One region of the Synechococcus sp. MVIR-18-1 genome, then DNA from elsewhere that is predicted to be linked to it. Evidence: predicted binding sites of a transcription regulator. Region 1 holds the regulator's gene; the other holds the start of a gene.
The links. The regulator HrcA, encoded in region 1, represses chaperone genes, less so after heat shock. The targets are predictions, from matches to a motif close to TTAGCACTCNNNNNNNNNGAGTGCTAA.

Region 1 (3,419 bases):
ATTGGGTGACCAATGTGGAAAGCACCCACTACATCCTTGGATCTGTGGCTGGTCCCCATCCCTATCCGATGTTGGTGCGTGACTTCCATGCGGTCATCGGCAATGAAGCGCGTGAGCAATGCATGGAGTCCTTTGGGCGGCTCCCTGATGTGTTGTTGGCGTGTGTGGGTGGAGGTTCCAATGCGATGGGTCTATTTCATCCGTTCGTGCAAGACACCTCTGTGCGCCTGATTGGGGTTGAGGCTGCTGGTGACGGAGTCGCAACCGGGCGTCATGCCGCCACGATTACTGAGGGTCGCGTGGGTGTGTTGCATGGGGCGATGAGCCTTTTGCTTCAAGATCAGGACGGCCAGGTGCAGGAAGCGCATTCCATCAGCGCCGGCCTTGACTACCCCGGTGTGGGGCCAGAGCACAGCTATCTGCGGGAAATTGGTCGTGCTGAATATGGTGCCGTGACGGACGATGAGGCGATCTCAGCGTTACGGCTCGTAAGTGAGTTGGAGGGAATCATCCCAGCGTTAGAAACGGCCCATGCGTTTGCTTGGCTCGACACGTTGTGCCCAACGCTTGCCGATGGCAGCGAAATCGTGATTAATTGCTCAGGTCGTGGTGACAAAGATGTGAACACTGTGGCAGAAAAACTCGGAAATAAGCTTTGAAGACTGTCCTTCAGTGTTCGTTGAAGGATTCAAAGAAGCTGGACATTAGTTTTTAATTTTTAAGCTTCTCCCCTGGTTTTGTGATCGCTTTCGCGAAGATCTTTCTTGTTCAATTTCTTGGATGAGAAAGTCTTGATTTGATCACTTTTTGATACTGCGTTCGTTTATGAGTACTCCGCGTATTCGCAATGAAGGTCGGGATGCTGTGGCGCGTAGGCGGTCATCAAAAGGTGCCGATCTTCTGCATGACTCTGAACTTCTAGGGGTGAATCAACATATGTTTCATGCAGGTCTTTGCGTCAAAAATATTTTTTGCCTAGCTCGTATCCATTCGTGAATACGCCAAGCTTTTAGTGGATCGTTCGATGGTCTAACGGTGGTTATTGAACTCCTGTCAAGCAACGCCCTTGCCCTGCTGAGTCTGAGGGCGATGGGGTGGCGTGTTTTGAATCGTCCCCCTTGGAACCGCATGTCAGTTCAGGAGATGGTCGAGATGATGAGCAGCACTCTTCACAGCAGCAAGGGCTGTGGCGTAGGCCATGCGCATTGGACCCACAAGCGCCACGTATCCCACTCCGTCAGTGGCGCTTGTGTAGGTGGCTTGGACCACTGAGCAGTGGTGAAGGGCTTGCTCGGGATGTTCTTGGCCAATCCACACGCCATATCCAGGACCGGGAGCGGAGAGGGTCAGGGATGCGGGGCTTTGATCCATCAGTTCCAGGAGTGGTCTGACTTTGGCGCTTTGGCTGAATTCAGGCTCGGCAACGAGCCGAGACACTCCATGAAACAAGGCCTTGGTCTCTTGAGAGGTCTGCAAGGTCTGATGACTGTGAATGGCATCGCGGAGAGCCCTGCCGCAGGCCTGCAGTTCCCTTGGGAGTGAATTCCAATTCAAACTGCCATTGCTATCGAGCTGCCGGCGCGCCCACTGATCCATCGCTTCAATTTGATGTTCACTGCCGTGGGGCAGCCGCAGGTTGAGGTGACTGGCTTGGCTGGAATTCTCCACCAACATCACCAGCAAGCGCTCTTCGCTGCGAACCAGTCGGATGGCTTCCAGCGCGGGTTGCCTCTGGGTGGGGTGCGTGATCAGGCTCATCAGTCCCGTGAAATCGGTGAGCCGTCTTGCCATGTTTTGGAGCAAATCATCAAGAGCCGCCCAGCGAAGGCTGAGCTGGGTTAATTCCTGATCGAGATGCTGGGCGATCGTTCCAGGTCTGGGGAGAAGGCAATCCACGTAATGCCGGTATCCACTGGGGCTTGGTACCCGTCCTGCAGACGTATGTGGTTGGGTCAGTAGACCTCGCTGCTCTAGAGCCCCCATGGCTGAACGCACCGTGGCAGCACTGGCTTGTAGATCAAACCTCTGAACGAGGGTTCTGCTCCCTACTGGCTCAATCGTGTCAACGTAGTGATGCACCGTGGCCTTGAGCACCTCCTGTTGTCGGCGGGGCAGCGGCTGCACATGCACACAATCAGCTCATCAATCGTACGGAGGTTTTCTCTTGGATTGGTGGCGTTGTCATGAACCGCTGCTCAGTAACGAGGAACGCTCGGATCGACTTCCACACTCCAGGCATGAATGCCACCTTCTAAGTTCCAGACGTCGTAATCCGGCCCTTGCTCTAAGAGCCAGCAGCCAAAGTTTCTGCTGCGGATCCCGGCATGACAAATCACCACGATGGGTTTGTTGGTTGTCAGCCTTGCGGGTAGATCGGAAAGCCAGAGATTGGATTCACTCAGCGGTAGATGTTCCACCTCTCCGGGGAAGGACGCGATCTCCAGTTCGGAGTGCTCGCGAACATCAACGAGCTGAAGGGCGCTGCCGCTCGACAGCCACTCGTGAAGGTCTCTGGCGCTTATGGATTGGGGCGAAGAGGATGTCATGGGATTCATCATGAATAAAGATGAGGCCAGTCCCACGCCTGCTGCTTCATGAAGGCGCGTTCCTTCCTTTTAGCTGTCGCTGCAGCGGTGCTAGTGCTGCTCACCACCGCATTGGGCTTGTGGTGGGCGATGGCACAGCAGAGCCCTCTGAAAATTGTTGGCCAAGCGCTGGTGTTGCCACGAGCCGCTCGGTTCGTCCCGAAAGATGCATCGCTCAGTTTGCATTGGCTCTCTGATCCTGTGCGCATGCCTGCCTATGCCCAAGCGGTGGCACCGGTGTCACGCCGTCGCCAAGCACGGGACAGCACGCAGCAATTGCGGGATGGCGCCTTTGCGTTGGCGGGCTTGGATTTTGTGGGAGAACTCGCGGATTGGATCGGTCCTCAGGTCAGTCTCTCTTTGCTTGCTCCCGTCGCCGATGCGCCGGCGGGCTGGGTGCTTGCGCTCACCAGCCTCGATCAAGACGGTGCCAAGCGCTTTCTCCAACGCTTTTGGCAAACGCGGAGTTTGGCTGGAACCGATCTGCAAATCAGTCGTTATCGGGGAATGGGCGTGATCAGCGGCCGCGGAGCGCTGCTCGGACGAGACCCACAACCCATCGCTACAGCCTTAATCGATGATGACCTGCTTTTGATTGCGTCCAGTCGTGGTGTGTTGGAACAGTCCCTGGATGTGTCCCAGCTGGATGCTCTGCACCAGCTGGGCGACTTAGCTCTGGAAGCTGATTTGAAGCAGCTCGGTCGGGGTGCGGCTCTGCTGACTGCCGATCCCGCTGCGATGGCGACCTGGCTTGGAATGCCGAGCTCCATCTCTGATCGCGATGACCTTGTCGGTCTAGTGGCAGCACTGGACCCCAAAGGGACTGCGCTCAAT
Region 2 (3,419 bases), 290 kb from region 1:
ACGGAGGCTAAAAACACAGTTCGGAAACTTGTTTTAGTAGTCGAAGTCGCCGCCCATACCGCCACCAGCAGCAGCTTCTTTCTTCTCTGGCATATCAGCCACGATGCATTCGGTGGTTAGCACCATGCCGGCAATCGAAGCAGCATTTTGTAAACCAGAGCGAGTCACCTTGGCAGGATCAACAATGCCTGCAGCGAGCATGTCGACATACTCACCATTGGCAGCGTTGTAGCCCTCGTTAAAGGACTTGGACTTGACGTTTTCAGCAACGACAGCGCCATTCACGCCAGCATTTTCAGCGATGCGCATCAAGGGAGCAGTCAGCGCTGAGGCCACAATGTTGGCACCGATCAACTCTTCGCCGGAAAGGTTGGCGGCTGCCCACTCTTCCAAGATTGGTGCCATATGAGCCAAGGTTGTACCGCCACCAGGAACGATGCCCTCCTCAACAGCTGCCTTTGTGGCGTTGATGGCATCTTCCAAACGAAGTTTCTTGTCCTTCATCTCTGTTTCGGTTGCTGCTCCCACCTTCACAACAGCAACGCCACCGGCCAACTTGGCTAAGCGCTCTTGGAGCTTCTCCTTGTCGTAGGTGGAGTCGGTCTCGTCCATCTGCTTCTTGATCTGCTCGCAACGCGTTTTCACAGCCACCTCATTGCCTTCGGCAACAATCGTGGTGGTGTCTTTGTTGATGGTCACGCGGCGGGCAGTGCCCAACATCTCCAGCTTGGCGTTTTCAAGCTTCAGACCTTGGTCTTCCGTAATCAACTGGCCGTTGGTCAACACCGCCATGTCTTCGATCATCGCTTTGCGACGATCACCGAAACCAGGAGCCTTGACTGCAGCCACATTGAGTACGCCGCGCAAGCGGTTCACCACCAAGGTGGCAAGAGCTTCTTTCTCAATGTCCTCAGCAATAATCAGGAGAGGCTTACCAGTGCGAGCAATTTGCTCAAGGACAGGTACCAAGTCTTGTACCAAGCCGATCTTCTTATCAGTTAAGAGGATGTAGGGCTCGTCCAGAACCGCTTCCATCCGCTCAGTATCTGTTGCGAAGTAAGGGGAGATATAACCCTTATCGAAACGCATACCCTCGGTGACTTCAAGCTCGGTCTCCATAGATTTCCCTTCTTCAAGAGAAATCACACCTTCTTTACCAACTTTATCCATAGCGTCGGCAATCATTTTGCCAACTTCTTCGTCGTTACCAGCAGAGATCGTGCCAACCTGAGCGATGGCATTGCTGTCTGCAATCGGCTTAGCGTTTTCTTGGATCTTCCCAACCAAGAAATCGGAAGCCTTATCAATACCCTTCTTCAGAGTGATTGCGTTGGCGCCGGCTGCCACGTTACGAAGGCCAGCTTTCACCATGGCATGAGCCAAAACGGTGGCTGTTGTGGTGCCATCACCAGCAGCATCGTTGGTTTTGGATGCGGCCTGACGAATGAGAGCAACACCGGTGTTTTCGATGTGATCCTCAAGCTCGATCTCTTTGGCAATCGTGACTCCATCATTAATGATCTGAGGAGCGCCAAATTTCTTCTCAAGAACCACATTGCGGCCTTTAGGACCGAGGGTTACTGCTACAGCTTCGGTGAGAATGTCGATGCCTTTTTCGAGAGCACGGCGAGCATTCTCGCTATAAATAATTCGCTTAGCCATAGGAGGCAATTAAAAAAAGTTAAGAGGAAAATTCAGTCGTTTCTGAGATAAATCTCAGAGGAAATTGCGGTTAGCCCACAACAGCGAGAATGTCTTTCTCAGACAGAAGCACGTACTCGTCGCTACCAAGCTTGATGTCTGTACCGGCGTACTTGCTGTACAGAACCTTGTCGCCAATTCCGACTTCAGGAGCCTGACGACTTCCATCGTCGTTGGACTTACCAGGACCAACCTGGACGACTTCGCCAACTTGGGGCTTTTCTTTGGCTGTATCTGGAAGAAGGATGCCGCCTGCAGTCTTTTCCTCGGATTCAGAGATTTTTACGAAGACGCGATCTCCAAGAGGCTTAACGGTGGAAACGCTGAGGGAAACAGCTGCCATGAGTATTTGAAGAGCAAGAACAGGGCGCTCGGCGCCGCACAAACGATGCGAGTTAGCACTCGAGGTCGTTGAGTGCCAAAGCTAGGTCCGTTGGTGGGCGAAGCACCAGCCGTGACGTGTGCGGGTGACCGAACAGACGTTTGACTTCAAGACGGTGGTAAGGTTCTGCCGCTCAGGAAGGGTTCGTCCTGTTGCGCGTCCCTCTCTCTTCTCCTTACTTATGGCCGCTGCTGCTCCCGCCTCCACCGGTTCCAAGGGCGTTGTCCGTCAGGTAATCGGACCGGTTCTGGACGTGGAATTCCCAGCCGGCAAGCTTCCAAAAATTCTGAATGCATTGCGGATCGAAGGCACTAACCCTGCTGGAGAAACGATTGGCTTAACCGCCGAAGTTCAGCAACTCCTCGGCGATCACAGAGTTCGTGCGGTGGCCATGAGTGGCACCGATGGTCTCGTGCGCGGAATGGAAGCCCTCGATACAGGCTCACCGATCTCAGTTCCAGTTGGCGAAGCCACCTTGGGCCGAATTTTCAACGTGCTCGGTGAACCAGTTGATGAGCAAGGCCCCGTCAAAACAGATCTCACTGCACCGATTCACCGAGAAGCTCCAAAGCTCACTGAGCTAGAGACAAAGCCCAAAGTGTTCGAAACGGGCATCAAGGTGATTGATCTCTTGGCTCCGTATCGCGAGGGAGGAAAAATTGGCCTCTTCGGCGGTGCTGGAGTTGGCAAAACCGTGTTGATTCAGGAGCTGATCAACAACATCGCTAAAGAGCATGGGGGCGTGTCCGTCTTCGGCGGCGTGGGAGAGCGCACCCGTGAGGGGAATGATCTCTACGAAGAATTCAAAGAGTCAGGCGTGATCAATGCCGATGATCTCTCGAAGTCCAAAGTGGCCCTCTGTTACGGGCAGATGAATGAGCCCCCTGGCGCACGCATGCGCGTGGGTCTCTCAGCGTTAACCATGGCCGAGCACTTCCGCGATGTGAACAAGCAGGACGTTCTGCTGTTCGTGGATAACATCTTCCGCTTCGTCCAAGCCGGATCTGAGGTTTCTGCTCTGCTGGGCCGCATGCCATCAGCTGTTGGCTACCAGCCCACTCTGGGAACCGACGTGGGAACACTCCAAGAGAGAGTTGCTTCCACACTGGAAGGATCGATCACGTCGATTCAGGCCGTCTATGTCCCCGCTGACGACCTAACGGACCCAGCTCCAGCGACGACCTTTGCTCACCTTGATGCCACCACGGTGTTGAACAGGGCATTGGCTTCCAAAGGCATCTATCCAGCTGTGGATCCCCTCGATTCCACAAGCACCATGCTGCAACCAGCAGTGGTGGGTGACGAGCACTACCGAACTGCACGCGCTGTTCAATCA

Region 2: a site for HrcA is predicted at 2,097-2,123, ahead of groES (co-chaperone GroES). Genes of this name have one in related genera too.

The regions. Positions count from the first base shown of each region.
Region 1 covers NZ_CP047942.1:2,203,209-2,206,627, reverse strand. The annotation lists gene trpB (tryptophan synthase subunit beta) at 1-659, shown strand, start outside; gene hrcA (heat-inducible transcriptional repressor HrcA) at 1,132-2,124, opposite strand; gene SynMVIR181_RS11960 (rhodanese-like domain-containing protein) at 2,196-2,546, opposite strand; gene SynMVIR181_RS11955 (DUF3352 domain-containing protein) at 2,595-3,419, shown strand, end outside.
Region 2 covers NZ_CP047942.1:1,917,903-1,921,321, forward strand. The annotation lists gene groL (chaperonin GroEL) at 34-1,662, opposite strand; gene groES (co-chaperone GroES) at 1,733-2,044, opposite strand; gene atpD (F0F1 ATP synthase subunit beta) at 2,265-3,419, shown strand, end outside.